4 regions of the Rhizobium sp. BK098 genome follow, and region 1 is predicted to be linked to each of the others. Evidence: predicted binding sites of a transcription regulator. Region 1 holds the regulator's gene; each other region holds the start of a gene.

Region 1 (5,879 bases):
CAGCAGCTTCTCCAGAAGCCGCGGCATATCCTTCAGATAGACCATGTTCGGGCCATCGGATGGTGCATTGTCCGGATCCTCATGCGTCTCGACAAAAACGCCTGCGACACCGACGGCAACGGCGGCGCGCGCCAGCGTCTCGACGAACCGACGATCGCCGCCGGTCGAACCGCCCTGTCCGCCTGGCTGCTGCACGGAATGGGTCGCGTCGAAGATGACGGGCGCGCCCATCGCCGCCATGATCGGCAGCGAGCGCATGTCGGAAACAAGCGTATTGTAGCCAAAGGAGGCGCCGCGCTCGCAAAGAAGAATATTCGGATTGCCGCTTTCGTTCAGCTTGGCAAGCACGTTCTTCATATCCCATGGCGCCAGGAACTGGCCTTTCTTGACGTTGACCACGCGGCCGGTCTTGGCAGCGGCAACCAAAAGGTCTGTCTGGCGCGACAGGAAAGCCGGGATCTGCAGGATATCAACCGTCTTGGAAACGATGGCGCACTGCTCTTCCGTGTGGATGTCGGTCAGGACCGGGAAGCCATATTCCTTCTTCAGGTCTTCAAAAACCTCCAGCGCCTTTTCCAGCCCGATGCCGCGCTTGCCCGACAGCGATGTGCGGTTCGCTTTGTCGAAGGAGGACTTGTAGACGAGGCCGATGCCCAGCTTGCCGCAAAGTTCCTTCAAAACGCCGGCGACCATGAAAGCATGGTCGCGGCTTTCCATCTGGCAGGGACCGGCGATCAGCGACAGCTTTGCAGTATTGGAAAAAAGGACCTTGGAGGCACCCTCGCCGACGGTGACTTCGGAATTTGTGCTCATTTTATCTCCTCAAAGGCGAACAATGCGCCCTGACCGGGCGCCAACCTCGCCAATAGACGATTGTTCTTACGCGTATAGGTGACGCCGTTAGCAGTGAAATGCGACGATGTCACGGAAAGATCGCGCGTTTTGAAAAGGATTGCCCGCGCCCTGAGCCCCGGATCATTCGTGCGAACAGGCAGATCATAGAATGCCTCCATTCCTTCCGGGGTCAAAATCTCGAGATCGGCATTGGCAGTCCTGATCGTCAGGCCAAAGGAATGCTCCATGATGCGTGGGTCGCCGACAACCTCTTCGAAGAAACCGCGATAGACCGCCGGCTTCGGCGCGCAAAGCGCTACCCGCGCGATACCAGTCACGCCGTTCTCGTGACGCTCGAGCGCGCTGCGATCAGCCGGCAGCGGATTGATGCGCTGACAGCAGAAAGCGAGAAAATCCGGCGCGCGCAGATCGGCGGCAAAGGCAAGACGAAAGCCTGCCGTGGTTTCTGTTCCATCCGGCATCTTCATCGGACGCGAGAAATCCAGCATTCGCCCCGCCGAAATCGCCGCCGCGTTGAAACGCTTATCATCCGCCACCGCATCATCCGTACCGAATACCACGGCCGAAAAGCCATCATCCCCCACCCGGAAACGATAAGCCTGATCGCGCGCGACGAAAACATTGCCATCTACGATGCTCTTCTCGCATTGCTCCGGAGATGCGACGCCCAGAGGTTCGAGATAGGTTTTATCGGCAAGGAAGACGCAGGCATTCTGAGTGCCAAAGGGATGGCGCGCATCTGGAGCCACCGTGAAACCGAGCTTGCCTAGGCGTTCGCGCGCCAGAGCGATATTGACGGTCGGCAGCACGAGATGATCCAGCGGATGCGGAGACGAAATCATGGCTTCTCCTGTTTGCTTGCGGAAGCAGATTTGCGCCCATCCCCCAAGCAATTCAAGATGGGAGGATGGAACATCCCGAAGCACACGACATGGATTGAAGGCGATCTCGCAAACGTGATTGCTGATTCTCTCCCATAGCCGGCTTATGCAGTAGTGTGGCACTTTGATCCAAATGCTGGGCGCACGGACTGAACGACAAGGCCCTGGAAGCGAACAGAGCGGCATTTCTCATATTTTTCCATGGGTTAACGCAAGTATGGCGCCTCGATGTTCCGATCCGATCTATTCGCAAATGGTAATTATTTAACTGACCCCACAAGGCTTTACCGAAATTTAAGCACTTGCGGAACACATATGGAACATATAGTGTCCGTTCTGGATTTGTTTCACGGCTTTTCTTGATTCTGAGGTTCCAAGACGATGTTGACGCGCAAGCAGCAGGAACTGCTTCTCTTCATTCACGAACGCATGAAGGAATCCGGTGTTCCGCCATCCTTCGACGAGATGAAGGATGCACTGGATCTGGCATCCAAATCCGGCATTCACCGCCTGATCACGGCGCTGGAGGAGCGAGGTTTCATCCGCAGGCTGCCGAACCGGGCCAGAGCGCTCGAAGTCATCAAGCTTCCCGACGCCTATAATCCGAGCCTGCAACAGCGCCGCGGTTTTTCGCCCAGCGTCATCGAGGGCAGCCTCGGCAAGCCACAGCCCGTTGCCCCGCCCGCTCCGTCGAAAGTGGCAAATGACGATCACAACGGCTCGGCGTCCGTACCCGTGATGGGTCGCATCGCAGCCGGCGTTCCGATCTCCGCCATCCAGAACAATACGCACGACATTACCGTTCCCGCCGACATGCTCGGCTCCGGCGAACATTATGCGCTTGAAGTTCGAGGAGATTCGATGATCGACGCCGGAATTTTCGACGGCGATACGGTCATTATCCGCAATTCGACCACGGCCAATCCCGGCGATATCGTCGTTGCACTCGTCGACGATGAAGAAGCTACCTTGAAGCGCTTCCGTCGCAAGGGTGCCTCCATCGCGCTGGAAGCCGCGAACCCAGCCTATGAAACCCGCATCTTCGGGCCGGATCGCGTCAAGGTTCAGGGCAAGCTCGTCGGCCTTATTCGTCGCTATCACTGACCGGTGAATTGTCCAGAACTGGTGGTGCCTTTGCAATTGGCGCGTCGAATTTGTCGGTGCGCCAATCATAGGTTCGATGCCTGGTCCATGGGCGCTGCGGGTTGTTGAATGCGGCTGAGATGATGGGCTTGTCTACGGAAAGCACCATTTCGATGGAGCCGGTTTTGCGCAATGTCGCACCGGTTATGAGCGTTGCTCCGGAGCGGCAGTGGTCCAGCCGCAGCCGGATTGGCGTCACAACAATGTTCCCGGTGTCGCAAGCCGCGGGCAGATAGGCCGCGTTCTCGATGGTGACCAATATCGCGCCGTTTTCGAGCATGGCGACACACCATGCTCCCTTCTGACAGGCAAAGCTGCCTTGCATGGTGCGGTCTAAAGCTTCTTCCATTGCGGTGCGGACCGCCTTCTGCTCGTCATTGCTTAATCGCTTATGCCGATCCGTCTTGCTGATCTGCGGAAGCCGGCTATCGGTCGGGAGCATGGTCGGCGGTTGATGTTCGGCTGCGACTAGCGCTTTCTGCCATTGCTCGAAGATGAAGGCCTGCGGTCTCTCGCGATTGGTGGCGAGGATATCATCCTGGCGCAAGGCAACGAGAATGCCATCTTCCGCGATCATCAGATCCGGCTTCGGCACACCAGAGCCGAACGCGGCCACACCGACAGATGACAGCAGCAGCAACAGGCCCATATGGCGAAGCCGGGTCCGCAGCATGCTCATGATCAGGAAGCCGGCGATGAAAGTCGGCATCAGCCAGCCGGGCTGGCGGCCGAAGGTAATGTCACCTCCCCACCCAGCCACCGTTTTTGCAATAGCGATCACAAGCTCCAGTCCCTCACCGGTGACTTTCCAGAACGGTCCATCGATTCCGAAAGGCATCAGCAGCATCGCCATCATACCGAAGGGCATGACGATGAAAGAGACGACGGGCATGGCCGCAAGATTGGCAGCAAGTCCATATGTCGCCAACCGGTGAAAATGCTCGATCGAGAAAATGGCCGTCGACGCACCGCCGATGAACGAGGTCGACATCACACCTCCAAAGAAGCGCGTGACGAACAGTAGCGGACTTAACAGACGGATGCGCGGCAGGATGTTTTCGCGATGCCGCCGTCGTTTCCAGAGCGAATAGCCTGATACCAGCGCCAGCGTAGCGGCGTAAGACATCTGGAAACTCGGACCGAGTACCTGAGACGGTGACAAGACTAGGATGACGATGGCTGAGAGCGCCACATTGCGCAAGCTGATGGATGGCCTGTCGAAAAGTACGGCCACCAGCATGATCGCCATCATGATGAAGGCGCGTTCGGCGGAGACGCCGAATCCGGAAATGAGGTAATAGGCCGTTACCGTTAGAAGCGCGCCGAAGGCTGCGAACTTCTTCGTCGGCCAAGCCTGGACGACGCCGGGAAACAGGCTGAACAAATAGCGCAGACCGACATAGAAGATGCCAGCCGACAACGCCATGTTGAGACCGGAAATTGCGATGATGTGGGTCAGGCCGGCAATTCTCAGAGCCTCGGTCGTATCCTTCGAGATCGCACGTCTCTCATCGGTGACAAGCGCTGCCGCAAAGGCGCCGGTATCTCCGGGCAAGGTTTGCCTGATGCGGTCGCCTATGCTGTTGCGCAGGCCAGCGAGCCAGATATCGGCCGCATCCAGTAGCGAGCCGGCAACATTGTCACCGGATGGCGATAATAATTCCGGCGTTCCGTAGGCAAAGCCATTCGCGCCGATGCCGTTGAAATAGGAGCTGAAGGCAAAATCGTTGAGACCCGTCAATGCCGGTCCGGCCGGAGGCGTCAGGCGCGCCCTGCCCCGGATTCGATCCCCCAGATCGAACGGCTCCGCCTGCTTGCGCACGAAGACCGTAACCCGCTGCGGCGCGCGACGGATAGAGGGTTTTTCCGTTGCCTCGACGCGGACGATATAGCGCCAGCGCCCATTGTCATAGGATTCCCGTCGCTCGATCTGCCCGGTCACGGTCGTCGTCACGGCCGAGTCGAGCATGACGGTGGAAACCCGCCAACTTTCCCACTGCGCGAGCGCCATGCCCAGGCAGATGAGCATACCGGCGAAAAGCGTGTGATGAAGCAGCCTGCCCGCATCGCGCTTTAGCAAAAAACCCAAAGCAAACAGAACGAGGCCTGCGAGAAACGCCTGCGGAGGCGGATCGACTTGCGCCTCGAACCAGATAATCGCACCCAAACCCATATAGATCGGCGCGAAAAGAACAGCACGGCCATGGGCCGCGTCCTCCGCAATCAAGCCGAGAACAGCGGTTCCAAGACGCTTCGGGACACGCAGCAAACGCGACGTCAGCGGCGCCTGATCCTGTGTTCGTTCCCATTGTTGCGCTTTGGCGCGGAGGGTAATGGTGGCGGAAAAGGCATGAGGTTGCGGAGACGCGGTGACGTCCCTGCTCTCTTCCTGCTGGTCGGATGCCTCGAAATTAGGCACTCGCTGACTGCCCCCGCGCCAAATTACAGCTTCTGCGCGATTTGTGCCGTCACCATCCAGTGAATTCAACTGAAATCGGCGGGAACAAAGCTCAATTGGACCGGTATCCCGGCGTAGCATACGAAAGGACGCTTCTGCAGTGCCCAAAAGTTGATACTGCATTGCACAATTTGGCGTTAGGATAACTTGGCATTAGGCTCTGGATCATATAGCTAGTCGGTAGTCGCTTAACCTTTTGGCGCTTTTTATGGCGTCAATCCCGCCAAATCTTGGAGGATCAGCATGACGGAACAAAGCGCGAAACTAACTTGGGGTGAAAAGACGGTGGACCTGCCGGTCAAGACCGGAACCATCGGCCCGAGTGTCATTGATATTGGTGCCCTTTACAAGAACACCTCCACTTTCACTTACGATCCTGGTTTCACCTCCACCGCATCGTGCGAGTCGAGCATCACCTATATCGATGGCGACGAAGGCGTTCTGCTGCACCGCGGCTATCCGATCGATCAGCTGGCCGAACACGGCGATTTCCTCGAAGTCTGCTACCTCCTTCTCTACGGCGAACTGCCGACAGCAGCGCA
Region 2 (5,879 bases), on a different contig from region 1:
GATGATCTGCGCCACCTGCTCGCGGCCGTATTTGGCCTGCACGTAGCGAATCACCTCTTCACGCCGATCCTGGCAGAAGTCGATATCGAAGTCCGGCATGGAGACGCGTTCCGGGTTGAGGAAGCGCTCGAACAGCAGCGAGAAGCGCAGCGGATCGACGTCGGTGATGGTAAGGGCGTAGGCGACCAGCGAACCCGCACCGGAACCGCGACCGGGGCCGACAGGGATATCGTGGCGCTTGGCCCATTTGATGAAATCGGCAACGATCAGAAAGTAGCCGGGAAACTTCATGCGCTCGATGACGCTCAGTTCGAATTCCAGCCGATCGCGATAGTCCTTCTCCTCGTAACCCGGTGCCATACCAAGCGAGGTTATGCGCTGCTCGAGGCCCTCTACCGCCTGAGCGCGCAGCTCGGCCGCCTCGGCGCGCCCGGCCTCTTCAGGGTCGTCAGTCGCCCCGGTAAAGCGCGGCAGGATCGGCGAGCGGGTCTTCAACACGAAGGAGCAGCGGCGAGCGATTTCGACCGTGTTCTCAAGCGCTTCCGGCAAGTTGGCGAAAAGCTTTGCCATGTCTGCGCGGCTCTTCAGATAGTGATCCGGCGTCAGGCGAAATCGCGTATCGTCCGAGACGATGGCATTGTGGGCCACCGCCATCAAGGCGTCATGCGCATCGTAATCGTCCCGCGTCGGGAAAAAGGCTTCGTTGGTGGCAACAAGCGGGATCTCGTGCTCGTAAGCCAGCTTGATCATCTTTTGCTCGTGACGACGATCATAGGTGCCGTGGCGCTGCAATTCGACATAGAGCCTGTCATCGAACAGCTGCTTCAGTCTCAACAACCGGGAGAGCGCCTGTGCGGCATGCCCTTCTTTCAAAGCCATATCGACCGGGCCGGTGAGCGAACCGGTGAGCGCGATCAACCCTCCCGTACCGATCTCATCCAGCCATGAGGCTGCGATGTGAACGGCGCTGTTGCCCTCGCCGCCGAGATAGGCCCGACTGACGAGATCGACGAGGCGCTCATATCCCCGCTCGGTCGCGGCAAGCAGCACGATGGATGGCATCTTCGCCAAAGCTTGCTGCGGCCCGCGCTTCTCGCTCTCGCCGCCATCCTCCATATCGATCGATACCTGACAGCCAATGATCGGCTGCAGCCCTTCATCCATCGCCTTCTGCGAGAATTCCAGGGCGACGAACAGATTGTTCGTATCGGTAATCGCAATGGCCGGCTGACTGTCCCCGGCAGCCTTGGCCAATATCTTCTTGAGCGGCAATGCGCCCTCTAGCAGAGAATAGGCGGAATGAACCCTGAGGTGCACAAACTCCGGCATTTCGCCGACCGGCGCTGCCACGCCGCTGCCACCTGCATCCGCCATTTCATACCCTTCCGCACGCCTGAATGAATCAGCGACATTTTCGGCATTGCGGACCATAAAGTCCAGAAGTTACTCCCATCAAATATGGGAACAGCATGTGCAAACGGGGATAAAACTTACATCGCCATCATGATGAGGGAAAAGCTGGCGACGAACATGACGATGGAAGTGAATGCTGCAACGTCTCGAATAATGTCGGTCATTTAGGCGCTCCTTACTCGTTATGTTTTCTTTTTGTTCCATTTTTGTTCGAGAGTCAATAGAAGCATCAGTAAATTTCATCAGAGAACTTTTTAGCCCGCGATGGACGCCCGCGCGGCCCGGCGCTATGCAGAGGCAAACCGGGGGTCACGATGAAGTCACTTGGCTGCGCTCTCATTCTTCTTTTGACCGCAATCGCGGCTCGCGCCGAAGACACCATTGCTTCCGACCGCATCATCGACGCGGCGATCGGCGATTGGAACAAGGACGGCAAGCCGGACCTTGCATTACTGGTGACGATGCCGCCGAATGACGAGGCAGATTATGAGATCGGGATCTACATCTATCTCCGCGACAAGGAGCACGAGCTACTGAAGCTTGCCGCCGCCGCCCCTGATAAGGTATGGGGCCGCGCTGAGCCTGGCGGCATCTACGGCCAGGAACCATCGATCGCCGCACTGCCGAGCGGTTCAATCGCGATCACCTCGCAGAACGATGCGATCGGGCGCGACCGATGGCATCAGACTTTGACGCTTGCCTATCGCAACAGCGCATTTTTGGTTGCCGGCTATAGTTACGATTTTCGTGACAACCTCGAACCCGGTAACAGCTATAGCTGCGATTACAACGTCCTGACCGGCAAGGTGACCAAGGACGACAAGATACTAAAGGCCGATGCCAAGACCATCAGCATACAGGACTGGCAGGATGATATCGGCCAGAAGGCCTGCGAAAGCAGCCATCGCTAGCAAATGTTCTCTTTTTGTTCTTTACAAATCTCGCATTGAATGGCATCTTGGCCGCTTACCAAAATTGGAGAGGGTCATGCCGGATCTTGCCGAGCTGAACGATTTTATTGTCGTCGCCAAAGCCGAAACCTATGTCGGTGACGGCGAGAGGCTGCCATCCTGCCGTAGCGGCTCGCATGACATTGGCTATGCGAGCGGGCGCTGGCGCTATCTCGACAGCTACTTCGGCGGCACGGACTTCGCCGGACAAGAGCTCGTATGGCATGACGGCGAGCCGGTATGGGCCATGAACTATTTCGGCCATATCGTCGAACACGACCTGATCGACGGAACGCGCGCCGGCATGGTGATCAAGGCGGCCCTCCTGCGGCTCTATCTTGACGAAAGGCGCTTTCTCGGCGGCTTCGAGTTCGAGCATGCCTATGGGCTTTACATCGATGAAAACATTGGCGACTGCCACCATTTCAGCGGCTACGAAGCTATCATCGTTAGCGAACGCAAGGCTTACGAACTGGATTATCGCGGCGGCCTGATCATCCCGTAAAAGGATCAGACCTCCACAACCTTGCCTTCGCTCAAGGTAACACGGCGATCCATGCGGGCAGCGAGTTCGTGATTGTGCGTGGCGATCAGGGCCGCAAGACCGGATTGGCGCACCAGCGCCTCCAGTGCATCGAAGACGTAATGCGCGGTCGCCGGATCGAGATTGCCGGTGGGCTCATCCGCCAGCAGCACCAGCGGGGCATTGGCGACGGCCCGCGCGATTGCGACGCGTTGCTGCTCGCCGCCGGACAATTCGGCGGGGCGATGATCACCGCGATGGCCGATACGCATGTAGTCTAGAAGCTGAGCGGCTCGCTCGCTGGCATCCTTCCGCGAAAGGCCGGAAATGAGCTGCGGCATCATGATATTCTCAAGCGCCGAGAATTCCGGAAGCAGGTGATGGAACTGATAGACGAAGCCGATCTCGCTGCGGCGCACGGCCGTACGTCTATCGTCAGACAAGTCCTCACAGGCCTGACCGTTGACGAGCACTTCGCCGCCATCCGGATGCTCAAGCAGCCCGGCCACATGCAGAAGCGTTGATTTACCTGTGCCTGACGGCGCGACGAGCGCAACAATCTCGCCGCTGTGCAGCGTGAAATCCGCCCCCTTCAAGATCGACAGCCGCGTCTCGCCCTGCCCGTAGTGACGCTCCACGCCAGAGAGCTGGAGAACGACGTTGCGTTTCATCAAATGAAATATCCTTATTCGTAGCGCAGCGCCTGCACCGGATCGAGCCGCGAGGCCCGCCAGGCGGGAAAGATGGTGGCAAGGAAGGACAGAGTGAGTGCCATCACGATGACGGAGATGGTCTCACTGAGATTCATCTGGGCCGGCAATTTGCTGAGGAAATAGACCTCCGGATTGAAAATCACGGTGCCGGAAATCCAGGAGAAGAACTGGCGGATGGACTCGATATTGAGACAGACCAGGACACCGAGTATGACGCCGGCGAACGTTCCAACGACGCCGATCGCCGCCCCCGTCATGAAGAAGATGCGCATGATCGCGCCCGACGTCGCCCCCATAGTGCGCAGGATGGCGATGTCGCTGCCCTTGTCCTTCACCAGCATGATCAGGCCGGAAATGATATTCAGCGCGGCGACGAGAACGATCAGCGTCAGGATCATGAACATCGTGTTGCGCTCGACCTGGAGTGCCGAGAAGAAAGTGGCGTTGACCTGCCGCCAGTCCGTCAGGAAAATCTGTCGCCCCGCCGCCTCTTCGATCTTCGGCCGCAATTGATCGACGTCATCCGGATTGGTGACGAAGAGCTCGATCTTCTCGACAATGCCCTCGGCATTGAAAAAGACCTGTGCCTCCTCCAGCGGCATGAAGACGACGGAAGAATCATATTCCGACATGCCGACTTCGAAGATACCGGAGATCGTGTATGCCTTGACGCGCGGGTTGACGCCGAAGGGCGTGACGTCGCCATCCGGTGCCGTAAGGGTGATCTGATCGCCGACCGTCAATCCCAGTTGCCGGGCTAACCGACTGCCGACAAGAACGCCCTGTCCGGAAGCAAAGCCGACAATGTCACCGGAAACGATGTGATCGGAGACCGATTTGAGCTTGGTCAGATCTTCCGAACGGATGCCGCGGACCAGTGCGCCAGTGCCGGAGCCGCCGCGGCCGGAAGCAAGTGTTTCGCCCTCGACGAGCGGCAGGGCCATGGTGACGCCGGGAACAGCAGAAAACTTCTTTGCCAGATCAGCATAATCGTTCAACGGCGAATCAATCGGCTGCACGACGACATGACCGTTGAAGCCGAGAATCTGCTTGAAGAGCTCGGCGCGGAAACCGTTCATCACGGCCATGACGATAATCAGGGCAGCGACACCGAGCATGATGCCGACCAACGAGAAGCCGGCAATTACCGAAATCGAGGCCTCCTTGCGCCGGGAGCGCAGATAGCGCCAGGCGACGAGCCGCTCGAAACCGGAGAACGGGCGAGACGATGGGCCGGCCTTGAACGAATTTTCCTGCTGTTCCACTGCCGCGCTCACCGCCATTCGCCTTTCATCCTTTGTATCGTCAATCAGCCTGCCAGCCGATTGATCGCTGCCTCGACCGTCATCGTCTCGCGAGCGCCGGTCTTACGGTCCTTCACTTCCACTTCGCCGCTCGCGATCGAACGCGGGCCGACGATGATCTGCACGGGCACACCGATCAGATCGGCCGTGGCGAACTTCGTTCCGGCGCGCTCGTCGCGATCGTCGTACAGCACGTCCTTGCCGGCCTTCGACAGCGCGGCATAGACCGTTTCGCAAGCTTCGTCACAGGCCTGGTCCCCGGCCTTCATGTTGATCACCACGACATCGAACGGCGCGACCGAAGCCGGCCAGATGATTCCGTTCTCATCATGCGATGCTTCGATGATGGCGGGAACAAGGCGTGTCGGGCCGATACCGTAAGATCCCATGTGGACAGCATGTTCCTTGCCGTCGGGACCCTGCACCTTCGCGCCCATCGGCTCGGAATACTTGGTGCCAAAATAGAAGATATGGCCGACCTCGATGCCACGCGCAGACAGGCGATCCCCTTCGGGAATAGCGTTGAAGGCGGCTTCGTCATGCATTTCCGAGGTTGCGGCATAGACCGAGGTCCACTTGTCGAAAATCCCCTTCAGGCCGGCGGCATCATCGAAATCCGTGTCTTCGCCCGGAATGTCGAAATTGACGAAATCCTTATGGCAGAAAACTTCGGACTCGCCGGTATCGGCAAGAATGATGAATTCGTGACTGAGATTGCCGCCGATAGGACCGGTATCCGCGCGCATCGGGATTGCTCTCAGGCCGAGCCGATTGAAAGTGCGCAGATAAGCGGCGAACATCTTGTTATAAGATTGCACGGCGCCTTCCTGCTTCAGATCGAAGGAATAGGCATCCTTCATCATGAATTCGCGCGAGCGCATCGTGCCGAAACGCGGACGGATTTCGTCGCGGAACTTCAGCTGGATGTGATAGAGATTCAATGGCAAGTCCTTGTAGGACTTGATGTAAGACCGAA
Region 3 (5,879 bases), on a different contig from region 1:
GCGCTCGACATCATGGAGGAGCTCGACGGACAGGTCGATGTCGTCGTCTCCGACGTCGTCATGCCCGAGATGGACGGGCCGACGCTGCTGCGCGAATTGCGCAAGAAATATCCGGATCTGAAGTTCATCTTCGTTTCGGGTTATGCCGAGGATGCCTTTGCCCGCAACCTGCCAGCGGACGCCCAATTCGGCTTCCTGCCGAAGCCATTCTCGCTGAAACAGCTTGCCGTCGTCGTACGCGAGACCCTGGACAAGAATTAAGAAGGAGGCGTTTCGCGCCTCTCCATGTTGCCGATTGAGGCGCAACGATGTAATCAACCGCCCATGATCGACCTCGCCAAGCCCGTTTTCCAAATGTGGTGGCGCTCCTTCTAGGAGCGGCAGTCGTCATGTCTTGAAATCGACCCTGCCGCCGTAATCCGGCAGGCATGGTCCATTTCCGTTTTTCCCTTCCCGATTGCGGCGGCTCCTTTTGCGGAGCAATGAAATGTTTTCCCCTATCGATAATCGTCCCGTCATCCTGACGGGCGACCGGACCACGGGTCCACTCCATCTCGGCCATTATGCCGGGTCGCTGAAAAGCCGCGTTGCACTTCAGCACAGCCATGAGCAATTCCTGCTCTTGGCGGATACGCAGGCACTGACGGACAATGCGCATGATCCCCAGAAAGTGCAGCGCAACGTCCTTGAAGTCGCCACGGACTATCTTGCAGTCGGCATCGATCCGGCGCTGACAACGATCTGCGTTCAATCCGCTTTACCCGCGCTCGCGGAATTGACACTACTCTATCTGAATTTCGTTACTGTCAGTCGCCTGGAGCGCAATCCGACGATCAAGACGGAAATCCAGCTGCGCGGTTTCGAACGCGACGTGCCGGCCGGCTTTCTCTGCTACCCGGTCGCGCAAGCCGCCGATATCACCGCCTTTAAGGCGACCGTCGTTCCCGTCGGCGAGGATCAGGCGCCGTTGATCGAGCAGACAAACGAGATTGTTCGCCGTCTCAACCGGCAGATCGGGCGAGACGTTCTGGTGGAGGCAACAGCGATGGTGCCGGCTATCGGGCGTCTGCCCGGCGTCGACGGCAAGGCGAAGATGAGCAAATCGCAGGGTAATGCGATCCCGCTTTCGGCATCGTCCGATGAGATCAGGGATGCGGTGCGGCGCATGTATACCGATCCGGATCACCTGCGTGTCAGCGATTTCGGCAAGGTCGAAGGAAATGTCGTCTTCACCTATCTCGATGCCTTTTGCGAGGATCGGCAATTCGTCGAAGAGATGAAAGAGCATTATCGCCGCGGCGGACTTGGCGACGTCACCTTGAAGAGACATCTTGAGGATATCCTGCAGGCGCTGCTCGCGCCGATCCGAGAGCGTCGCGCGCTTTATGCCGCTGAACCGGACTATGTGATGGAAGTCTTGCGGGAGGGGACGCGAAAGGCGAGGGAACGGACAGAGGCGACGCTTGCCGAATTAAGGTCAGCGCTGGGTCTGTTCTCTCTCACTTGAAAGAAAGAGAACGGCCGGGCGCTCGCACACCCGGCTGTTCCTGTGACGAGGGTCTTGATTAGTCCGCCAGAGCTACGGCGATTTCCGCGGCCAAACGCGCATTGTTTTCGACAAGCGCGATGTTGGTCTTGAGGCTGCGGCCTTCGGTGATGTCGAAGATCGTGCTCAGCAGATAGGGCGTAACCGCCTTGCCGGTGATCTCGTCGCGCTCGGCGCTGTCGAGGGCCCGCTCGATATAGATTTCCATTTCCTCGCGCGGGATCTCGTCGGCTTCCGGAACCGGATTGGCGATCAGCATGCCGCCATCGATGCCGAGCTGCTCGCGGGTCGTCTGGAAGTTGGCGATTGCAGCCGGGCTGTTCAGCGTCAGCGGGCTCGTCAGGCCGGAGGAGCGCGACCAGAAGGCCGGGAACTCGGTGCTGTCGTAGGTGACGACCGGAACACCACGGGTTTCGAGCACTTCGAGCGTCTTCGGAATATCGAGGATCGCCTTGGCGCCGGCGCAGACAACGATGACGCCGGTGCGGGACAGCTCTTCAAGATCGGCCGAAATATCGAAACTTTCTTCGGCGCCGCGATGGACGCCGCCGATGCCGCCGGTGGCGAAAACCTTAATGCCGGCGCGGGCGGCAGCGATCATCGTGGCGGCAACGGTGGTCGCGCCTGTGCGGCGCTCGGCGATCGCAAAGGCGATGTCGGCGCGCGAAACCTTCATCGCGCCTTCCGTTTTGGCAAGGGCTTCCAGTTCTTCCGGCTCAAGGCCGATATGCAGCGTGCCGTGAATGACGGCGATAGTCGCCGGAACAGCGCCTTCCTGCCGGATGATCTCCTCGACACTACGAGCCATCTCGATATTGCCAGGATAGGGCATGCCGTGGGTGATGATCGTCGATTCCAGCGCAACGATCGGCGCACCGCGGAGCTTTGCGGCAGCGACTTCCTTCGAATAGGAGATCGGAAGCAGGGGCGAGATAGGCTGGGTCATTGTCGTTTCCAATTCACTGAAACAATATACGCGTTTTGAACAGGCTTCATGACAGAATATCGGCCTCGGGAACAAGGGCCAGCACTGTCTTTAGCAGCTCGGGAGAGAGATTTTCTGCCGTCGCATAGGGGGACTGGACGGTGATTGCCGCAGCTGCCGCGCCATGACGGACGGCTTCTGCGAGATCGTGGCCGGCCATCAGCGCCGAAAGAACGCCGGAGGCAAGCGAGTCTCCCGCACCGGTGACATCGGCGACATCTTCGACGACAGGCGGCTGTAAGCTGACCACGATATCACGCGAGAATGCGATCAGGGGGCGCTTGCCACGCGTGATCACGCCGTTGCGCAGGCCGAGCGCCCGCAAAGCGCTCACCCATTCGCGTGGGTCTTCCGGGCGCATTTCAGTCAACGCCGCGGCTTCGGCTTCGTTGAGGAACAAGTGGTCGATGCCGGCAAGGCTTGGCTTCAGCCGCACCACTTTTGCCGGCGAGATAGCGATAGCGGCGACCGGTTTGCCGCATAGGGCAGCTCTTGCCGCAATTGCGCCTAAGGTTTCGGCCGGCAGATTGGCGTCGCAGAGAATGAGGTCGGTTTCATCGAAGGCATCGCGAACGGCGCGAATCGCGAGGCGTCGCGGAACGAAGAGCTTGTAGAGCTCCATATCGGCAAGCGCGATGACCAGATTGCCGTCATTCTCAAGGATCGCGGTATAGCTCGGCGTCTTGCGATCGAGGAAGACGAAGGGCTTGTCGTCGATGCCGGCGTGGCTTGCAGCCTCGGCCACCATTTCGCCGGAGGGGTCGCCGCCGCGCGGCGAGATCAGCTTTACGTCGAAGCCGAGGCGGGCGAGATTTCGCGCCGCATTGAAGCCGCCGCCGCCGGGCTCTTCGAACCATGCGCCGGGGTTGCTGGCGCCGGGCGCCGTCTCGCCGAAGATGCGGCCACGCCGGTCTATATGGGCGCCGCCGAGAACGAGAATCTTTTTCGCCATAGGGTTATCCTCAGCAGTCGAAAAGACGAATCGAGCGGGGCGGCGACATGCGTGAATTGGCCGCCCCATAACCGTAAGTATCTGGGAAGAAAGAAGAAAACAAAAGTAGAACGGAAATCATTTTATCTTTTTCTTTCAATTGCTTGTTGTGCTCTTGCGATAAGAGAACAAATAGAGTACAGAATTCTGATCGGCGGCGACATTGCTAGAGCGGCTTCAATAACCTAAAGGTGGATCGAATGTCTCAGAATTCTTTGCGGCTTGTAGAGGACAAATCGGTGGATAAAAGCAAGGCACTTGAAGCGGCACTCTCTCAAATTGAGCGGTCGTTCGGCAAGGGCTCGATCATGAAGCTCGGCTCCAACGAGAACGTGGTCGAAATCGAAACGGTTTCCACCGGCTCTCTGAGCCTCGATATCGCTCTCGGCATTGGCGGCTTGCCGAAGGGGCGCATCATCGAAATCTACGGGCCGGAAAGCTCGGGTAAGACGACGCTGGCGCTGCAGACCATTGCAGAGGCCCAGAAGAAGGGTGGGATCTGCGCCTTCGTGGACGCGGAACATGCGCTCGATCCGGTCTATGCCCGCAAGCTCGGCGTCGACCTGCAGAACCTGTTGATCTCGCAGCCGGATACCGGTGAACAGGCGCTTGAAATCACCGATACACTGGTGCGCTCCGGCGCGATCGACGTCCTCGTCGTCGACTCCGTTGCGGCATTGACTCCGCGCGCCGAAATCGAAGGCGAAATGGGCGACAGCCTGCCGGGCCTGCAGGCCCGCCTGATGAGCCAGGCGCTGCGCAAGCTCACGGCTTCCATCTCGAAGTCCAACACCATGGTGATCTTCATCAACCAGATCCGCATGAAGATCGGCGTCATGTTCGGTTCGCCGGAAACGACGACGGGCGGTAACGCGCTGAAGTTCTACGCCTCGGTTCGCCTCGATATCCGCCGCATTGGCGCCGTTAAGGAGCGCGAAGAGGTGATCGGCAACCAGACGCGCGTCAAGGTCGTCAAGAACAAGATGGCGCCTCCCTTCAAGCAGGTCGAATTCGACATCATGTATGGCGAAGGCGTTTCCAAGACCGGCGAACTGGTCGATCTCGGCGTCAAGGCCGGCATCGTCGAAAAGTCCGGCGCCTGGTTTTCCTATAACAGCCAGCGTCTCGGCCAGGGCCGCGAGAACGCGAAAATCTTCCTGCGCGACAATCCGGATCTCTCGCGCGAAATCGAATTGTCGCTGCGCCAGAATGCCGGCCTGATCGCCGATCGCTTCCTGCAGAATGGCGGCCCCGATGCCGAGGATGGCGATACCTCTGGCGAATAAAGGCTTGGGGAAGCAATTCCCGACCTAAGATCGAGACCCAAAAGTCGAAACCGGCCGTATTGTCCAAGGGATGTGCGGCCGGTTTTGTTCGTGCGGCTGGACAGCGCCGGGAGCGGACGATAAAAGCCACTGACTTTGATGCAAGTTGCTGAGCGCAGGACTGAAGGGCCCCATATGAGCGGTGTGAATGAAATCCGGTCGACCTTCCTCGACTATTTTAAGAAAAACGGCCACGAGATCGTGCCGTCGAGCCCGCTGGTGCCGCGCAACGATCCGACATTGATGTTCACCAATGCCGGTATGGTGCAGTTCAAGAACGTGTTCACCGGCCTGGAGCAGCGTCCCTATACGACGGCGTCTACCGCGCAGAAATGCGTGCGCGCCGGCGGCAAGCATAACGACCTCGACAATGTCGGCTATACCGCCCGTCATCACACCTTCTTCGAGATGCTCGGCAATTTCTCCTTTGGCGACTATTTCAAGGAGCGCGCCATCGAGCTTGCCTGGAACCTGATCACCAAGGAATTCGGCCTCGATGCCAAGCGCCTGCTGGTCACAGTCTATCATACCGACGACGACGCCTTTAACCTGTGGAAGAAGATTGCCGGCCTTTCCGACGATCGGATCATCCGCATCGCCACCAGCGACAATTTCTGGGCGATGGGCGATACCGGTCCTTGCGGTCCCTGTTCAGAGATCTTCTACGATCACGGCGATCACATCTGGGGTGGCCCTCCCGGCTCTCCGGAAGAAGACGGCGATCGTTTCATCGAGATCTGGAATCTCGTCTTCATGCAGTTCGAGCAGATCACCAAGGAACAGCGCGTCGACCTGCCGCGTCCGTCGATCGACACCGGCATGGGTCTCGAGCGCGTTGCCGCCGTGCTGCAGGGCAAGCATGACAACTACGATATCGACCTGTTCCGCGCTTTGATCGAAGCCTCGGAAGAGGCAACGGGCGTCAAAGCCGAAGGCGAGCATCGCGCCAGCCATCGCGTCATCGCCGATCACCTGCGTTCCTCCGCCTTCCTGATCGCCGATGGCGTGTTGCCGTCGAATGAGGGCCGTGGC
Region 4 (5,879 bases), on a different contig from region 1:
CATCTGCCGGCGGAAGGAGCAGCCGATCGGCAGCTTGAAACGCTCGGCGAATTGCCTGATGCCGGAAACTGCTTCTTCGTTCCAGCGCGTGCCGCCAAGAATGACCATCGGCCGCTGGGCAGCCGCAAGGCGCTGACTAAGCTCTGCAAGCTGGTCGCGGCCCGGATGGGCGGCAACAGGGACATAGGGCAGCGCTTGCGGCGCTTCGACCTCGTCACGCAGCATGTTCTCGGGCAGGGTCAGCACCACCGGACCGGGACGCCCCGATGTTGCCACAGCAAAGGCACGGGTGACGAATTCCGGAATGCGGGCGGCATCGTCGATCTCGCCGACCCATTTGGCGAATTCGGTAAAGGCGCGGCGAAATTCGACTTCCTGAAAGGCTTCGCGTTCGCGGGCATCGCGCTGGACCTGGCCGATGAACAGGATCATAGGGATCGAATCCTGCCGTGCGATATGAAGGCCCGCAGAGGCGTTTGTCGCGCCGGGACCGCGGGTGACCATGCAAATGCCCGGCTCGCCGGTCAATCGGCCCCAAGTATCCGCCATCATCGCCGCGCCCCCTTCCTGGCGGCAGACGAGCACCTTGATATCGCTGTCGCGCAGGGCATCGAGCACGGCGAGAAAGCTCTCGCCCGGCACGCAGGACATACGCTGCACGCCATTGGCCTTCAAAGCCTCGACGATAAGTTGCCCGCCCGTTCGCTTCATTTCCTCGCCTTCCCCTCCAGTTTGGCCAGTTCGGCCAGAACTTCCTCCTGATGTTCGCCGAGACGCGGGCTCGGCCGCGTATAGGTCAACGGCGTTTCCGACAGCACGATCGGCGTGCGGACGCTCGGAATGACAGTGCCGGCGCTATCCTCAAGATCGATCCTCAGTCCGCGCGCCACAATCTGCGGATCGGCGAACATATCCTCGATCGTGTTAATGGCGCCGGCCGGTACGGCGTTGGCCTCACAGGCTTTCAGCAGCTCTGCCTTGTTCCACTTCAGCGTTTCGGCAGAAATGAAAGCGCGCACTTCGTTGCGGTTGGCGACGCGGGCCTTGTTGGTCGCATAGCGCTCGTCGTCGGCATCGGTCTCCATGCCGAGAATGGCGCATAGGCGCCGGAACTGCCCGTCGTTGCCGACAGCGAGAATGAGATAGCCGTCGGCCGTGGGTATGACTTCGTAGGGCGAGATATTGGGATGGGCATTGCCGAGCCGCACGGGCGGCTTACCCGAAATCAGATAGTTCATGTTTTGATTGGCGAGCACTGCGGATTGTACATCGAGCAGCGCCATGTCGATGAGTTGTCCTTCCCCGGTCTTCAGCGCATGGATCAGGGCGGCCTCGATTGCCGATACGGCATAGATGCCGGTGAAGATATCGGCGATCGCGACGCCGGCCTTCATCGGCTGGCCATCCGGCTCGCCTGTGATCGACATGAAGCCAGACATGCCCTGCACGATATAGTCATAGCCGGCGAGACCGGCATAGGGGCCGGTTTGCCCGAAGCCGGTGATCGAGCAGTAGACGATGCGGGGATTGATCTTCCTCAGGCTTTCATAATCCAGCCCGTACTTTACCAGGCCGCCGAGCTTGAAATTCTCGATCACCACATCGGCCGTCTTTACCAGTCGGCGCACCAGGCCCTGTCCATCCTCGGTCGTGAGGTCGGCAGTAATGGAGCGTTTGCCGCGATTGGCAGAGTGGTAATAGGCGGCAGAGAGATTCTCGCCGTCCTTGCCTTCGACGAAGGGCGGTCCCCACTGGCGCGTGTCGTCGCCGCCGTCGGGATTTTCCACTTTGATGACATCGGCGCCGAGGTCGGCCAGCATCTGTCCGGCCCAGGGACCGGCGAGAACGCGGGCAAGCTCAATGACGCGAATACCGGAGAGCGGAGGTTTCTTGGTTTTCTGGTCTGTCATGTCGATCCACTCGCTTACGGCGTGAATGCAGTTTCAGATGTATCGGATACGGGCTTGGAAGCAAAGCGCCGCTCGCGCCAGAGAATGTAGAGGCCGGAGCCGGTGATGATGAGGATGCCGAGCCATTTGATCGCATCCGGGAAATTGTCGAAGACGAGCCAGCCGAAGATCGTGGCGGAAACGATCTCGAAATACTGCAGCGGCGCAAGTGTCGAGGCCGGCACGGCGCGATAGGCATATACCGTGAGGATACCCGCCGCTGCCGCGGTGGCCCCGACACCGAGCAGATAGAGCATGGCCGTCAGATCCGGAATGACCGGATCGAGGATTGTAGATCCCGTCGTTCGACCGATGGCAAGCAGGACCACACTGATGCCGGTCCCCCATAAAGCCGTCTGGAACTGCATCGACCATGCGTCCTCGCTATGGGAGACCACGCGCGTGATCATGACGTAGACGGCGACGCAAAACGCGGTGACGATAGGAAGCAAGGCGAAAAAGCCGACTTCCTGAAAGCTTGGCTGGATGATCAGCATCGCGCCGAAAAAGCCGACGGCACAGGCGGTATAACGCCGCCAGCCGATGGTTTCCTTCAGGAAGACGCTGCTGAGGATGGTGAGTATCATCGGCTCGACGAAGAAGATGGCAATGGCATCGGCCACTTCCATCACCTGCAGCGTGGTCACGAACGACACCATGGACAGCGTGAGCACGGTGGCACGGATGGCATGGACGCCGCTGCGTCGCCAACCCCACACGCCCCATTTCCCGCGCATTGCCATCATGGGGAGCGCAAAAAGAGCCTGGAAGATGAAGCGGGCGGCGGTCACTTCGCCCGGCGGAATCGTGGTCGCCGCGAGCTTGGAGAAGATATCCATGACTGGCGAGAGGACGACGGAGAGAAACATCGTCACCAAACCGAAGGTCAGCTCCGACTGCTGCAATCGCGCCGAGGAGCCGCTGGAGGTGTTCATTGTGGAATTCCCATGAGAATCAGTTGTTTGCCGCTACCCTCTTGCACCAGTCGGCGAAGTTGGAAATGGCTTCCTCGGCACCGATTTCGTTGAGAGTCTCGTGCCGCATGTCGGGATAGATTTCGGTGGTGATACGAGAGAATCCGGCTTTTTCCAAATGCTTTGCCAACCAGGAAATCGCTTTCGCACCGTCGGTCGCGGGATCCTTGCCACCGCCGACGAGATGGATCGGCATGTCACGTCGGAGACGATCGAGATGTGCCTTCTGTGGCGCGCGGAAAGTGAGTTCGAACAGGTCCAGCCAGAGCGAGACGGATGCGTCGAAGCCGCAAAGCGGATCGGCTATATATTTGTCCACCTGCTCGGGAATGCGCGAGAGCCAGTCGAAATCGGTGCGGCGGTTGGCGATCGATTTACCCCAGGTGTCGAAGGTCAGTTTCGGCAGCGGTCCACTCGGAACGTCCGATCCCTTGAACATGCGCTCCGTTTTGAGGATGAGTTGGGCGGCGCGGCCGGCAAGGCCCGGATTGAAATTGGAATTCCAGACGGTGACGGCATCGAACTTGGCTGGATGCGTGACCACAGTATTCAGGCTAATCAACCCGCCCATGGAATGCCCGAACAGGATGATCGGCAGACCAGGATGGGAGCTTGCGGCAAGCTCGCGCATGGCGAGCACATCGGCGATCACCTGCTCGACACCATTTCTCCGGGCAAAGCGGCCGATGGGTGCATCGGGGGCCATCGTCTCGCCATGGCCGCGATGATCGTGAGCATAGACATGAAAGCCTCGGCCCGCCATCGCATCCGCGAAGGCCTCGTATCGGCGGGAATGCTCGGCGAGACCGTGCGATATCAGCAGGATGCCGCGAGCATCGGTTGCCGCCGGCAAATGATGATAGGCGAGGGTTGCGCCTGTCTGACTTTTCAGGCGCTGCGTCTCGGCGAACATATATTGGCTCCTCCCCAGTTAGACGAAAGGTTATCCTCCGCTCGATTGCAATGGATAGGTGGTAAAGCTCACAGAAATAAATCTTTCCGAGCGCCGTGATTCAGGATTGCGCCTGCTCGCTCAAACTGCTTATTTGTTCCCATAATGTTCTAGTTGGAGGCAGGAATGAAGCAGTGGCTTCGAGTATTTGCAGTTGTACTTCTTTCGGTCGGAACGGCGGCGAGCGCCATGGCTCAGGAACATAGCCGCGGACGGACGCGCTTTATCCTGGCGGCGAGCTGGGAGCCGGCATTTTGTCAGACGAACCAGAAAAAGGTGGAGTGCCGGAACCAGTCGTCGAACAATCATGATGCCACGAATTTTTCTCTGCATGGCCTCTGGCCGATGCGGCAGGAATATTGCGATGTTTCCGAGGATCTGAAGCAGGCGGATCGTGGTCGCGACTGGAAGGATCTGCCTGCCGTGCAGCTTTCCCAAGACGTGAAGGCGAAGCTGGACAAGGCAATGCCAGGCACTCAATCCGGCCTGGAGCGGCATGAATGGATCAAGCACGGCACCTGCACGAAGCTCAGCGCCGATCAATATTTCTCCATCGCCGCTGGCCTGATCGCCGAACTCAATACGTCTGCCGTGCGGGATCTTTTCGCGCAGAATATCGGCAAAGAGCTGGATGCCGAAAGCATCAAGGCGGCCTTTGATCAGAGCTTCGGCGAGGGCGCCAATGCGCGCATCAAGATGAGCTGCCGCCGCGTCGGTGATGTCCGAATGATTTCGGAGCTGACCATCGGTCTCTCCGAAGATGCGATCGATCCCCAGCAGGGCAGTGAGCCGCGGCTCGCCAAACTGATCCAGGGGGCCGGCAGCACCTCCTTCGGCTGTGATCGGGGTGTGGTGGACGCGGCCGGTTTCTGAGAAAATACGGCCTTTCTGACGCGGATAATGCCCTCGGACAAGGTTTCGCCGTTGCCCGAGGGCGGGGTTTCGCCTACATAGCGGCACAAATCGCAACGCTATTCGCCCGTGGAGCAACCCAAGCTATGGCACGTCAGTTCATTTATCATATGGCCGGTCTGAATAAGTCCTATGGCGCCAAGAAGATTCTCGAGAATATCCATCTATCATTCTACCCCGATGCCAAGATCGGTATTCTCGGCCCGAATGGTGCAGGTAAGTCGACCGTGCTGCGCATCATGGCCGGCCTCGACAAGGAATATACCGGCGAAGCCTGGCTGGCCGAAGGCGCCACCATCGGCTACCTGGCGCAGGAGCCTCAGCTCGATCCCAACAAGACGGTTTTCGAAAACGTCATGGAAGGCGTTGCCAAGAAAACCGAAATCCTCAATCGCTACAACGAATTGATGATGAACTATTCCGACGAGACGGCGGAAGAGGGCGCCAAGCTCCAGGATATCATCGACAGCCAGAACCTCTGGGATCTGGAAAGCCAGGTGGAGATGGCGATGGAAGCCTTGTGCTGCCCGCCGCGCGATGCCGAAGTCACCAGCCTTTCAGGCGGTGAGCGCCGCCGTATCGCGCTGTGTCGTCTGCTTCTCTCGCAGCCAGACCTGCTGCTGCTCGACGAACCGACCAACCATCTCGACGCTGAGACCATTGCCTGGCTGGAAAAGCACCTGCGCGACTATCCGGGCGCCGTGATGATGATCACCCACGACCGCTACTTCCTCGACAATGTTACCGGCTGGATTCTCGAACTCGACCGCGGTCGTGGCATTCCTTACGAAGGCAACTATTCCGCCTATCTGCGGGCTAAGGCCAAGCGCATGCAGCAGGAAGCCCGCGAAGAAGCTGGCCGCCAGAAGGCGATCAGCCGCGAACAGGAATGGATTGCCTCCAGCCCCAAGGCCCGCCAGGCCAAGTCCAAGGCGCGTATCAACGCTTACGAACAGCTGGTCGATGCTGCCGAAAATCAGCGTCCCGGTGATGCGCAGATCATCATTCCGGTCAGCGAGCGTCTCGGCCAGGTGGTGATCGAGATGGAGGGCATCACCAAGGGCTTCGAAGGCCGCACGCTGATCAACGATC

What was found. The regulator LexA, encoded in region 1, represses DNA repair genes until DNA is damaged. The targets are predictions, from matches to a motif close to TGTTCNNNNTGTGTTCNG.
Region 2: a site for LexA is predicted at 1,610-1,627, ahead of dnaE (DNA polymerase III subunit alpha). Genes of this name have one in related genera too.
Region 3: a site for LexA is predicted at 3,647-3,664, ahead of recA (recombinase RecA). Genes of this name have one in related genera too.
Region 4: a site for LexA is predicted at 3,971-3,988, ahead of FHT73_RS02505 (ribonuclease). Genes of this name have one in related genera too.

What each region holds. Positions count from the first base shown of each region.
Region 1 is NZ_JACHYY010000010.1:92,012-97,890, reverse strand. It holds gene kdsA (3-deoxy-8-phosphooctulonate synthase) at 1-813, opposite strand, end outside; gene FHT73_RS23400 (VOC family protein) at 810-1,697, opposite strand; gene lexA (transcriptional repressor LexA) at 2,118-2,840, shown strand; gene FHT73_RS23390 (ComEC/Rec2 family competence protein) at 2,821-5,052, opposite strand; gene gltA (citrate synthase) at 5,581-5,879, shown strand, end outside.
Region 2 is NZ_JACHYY010000002.1:196,024-201,902, forward strand. It holds gene dnaE (DNA polymerase III subunit alpha) at 1-1,374, opposite strand, end outside; gene FHT73_RS05850 (hypothetical protein) at 1,728-2,324, shown strand; gene FHT73_RS05855 (DUF5680 domain-containing protein) at 2,401-2,868, shown strand; gene FHT73_RS05860 (ABC transporter ATP-binding protein) at 2,874-3,557, opposite strand; gene FHT73_RS05865 (lipoprotein-releasing ABC transporter permease subunit) at 3,572-4,882, opposite strand; gene proS (proline--tRNA ligase) at 4,909-5,879, opposite strand, start outside.
Region 3 is NZ_JACHYY010000001.1:834,527-840,405, forward strand. It holds gene FHT73_RS03995 (PAS domain-containing sensor histidine kinase) at 1-261, shown strand, start outside; gene trpS (tryptophan--tRNA ligase) at 488-1,507, shown strand; gene FHT73_RS04005 (pseudouridine-5'-phosphate glycosidase) at 1,566-2,492, opposite strand; gene FHT73_RS04010 (carbohydrate kinase family protein) at 2,539-3,483, opposite strand; gene recA (recombinase RecA) at 3,723-4,808, shown strand; gene alaS (alanine--tRNA ligase) at 4,983-5,879, shown strand, end outside.
Region 4 is NZ_JACHYY010000001.1:508,604-514,482, forward strand. It holds gene FHT73_RS02485 (thiamine pyrophosphate-binding protein) at 1-711, opposite strand, end outside; gene FHT73_RS02490 (CaiB/BaiF CoA-transferase family protein) at 708-1,910, opposite strand; gene FHT73_RS02495 (DMT family transporter) at 1,925-2,884, opposite strand; gene FHT73_RS02500 (alpha/beta hydrolase) at 2,904-3,836, opposite strand; gene FHT73_RS02505 (ribonuclease) at 4,002-4,748, shown strand; gene ettA (energy-dependent translational throttle protein EttA) at 4,874-5,879, shown strand, end outside.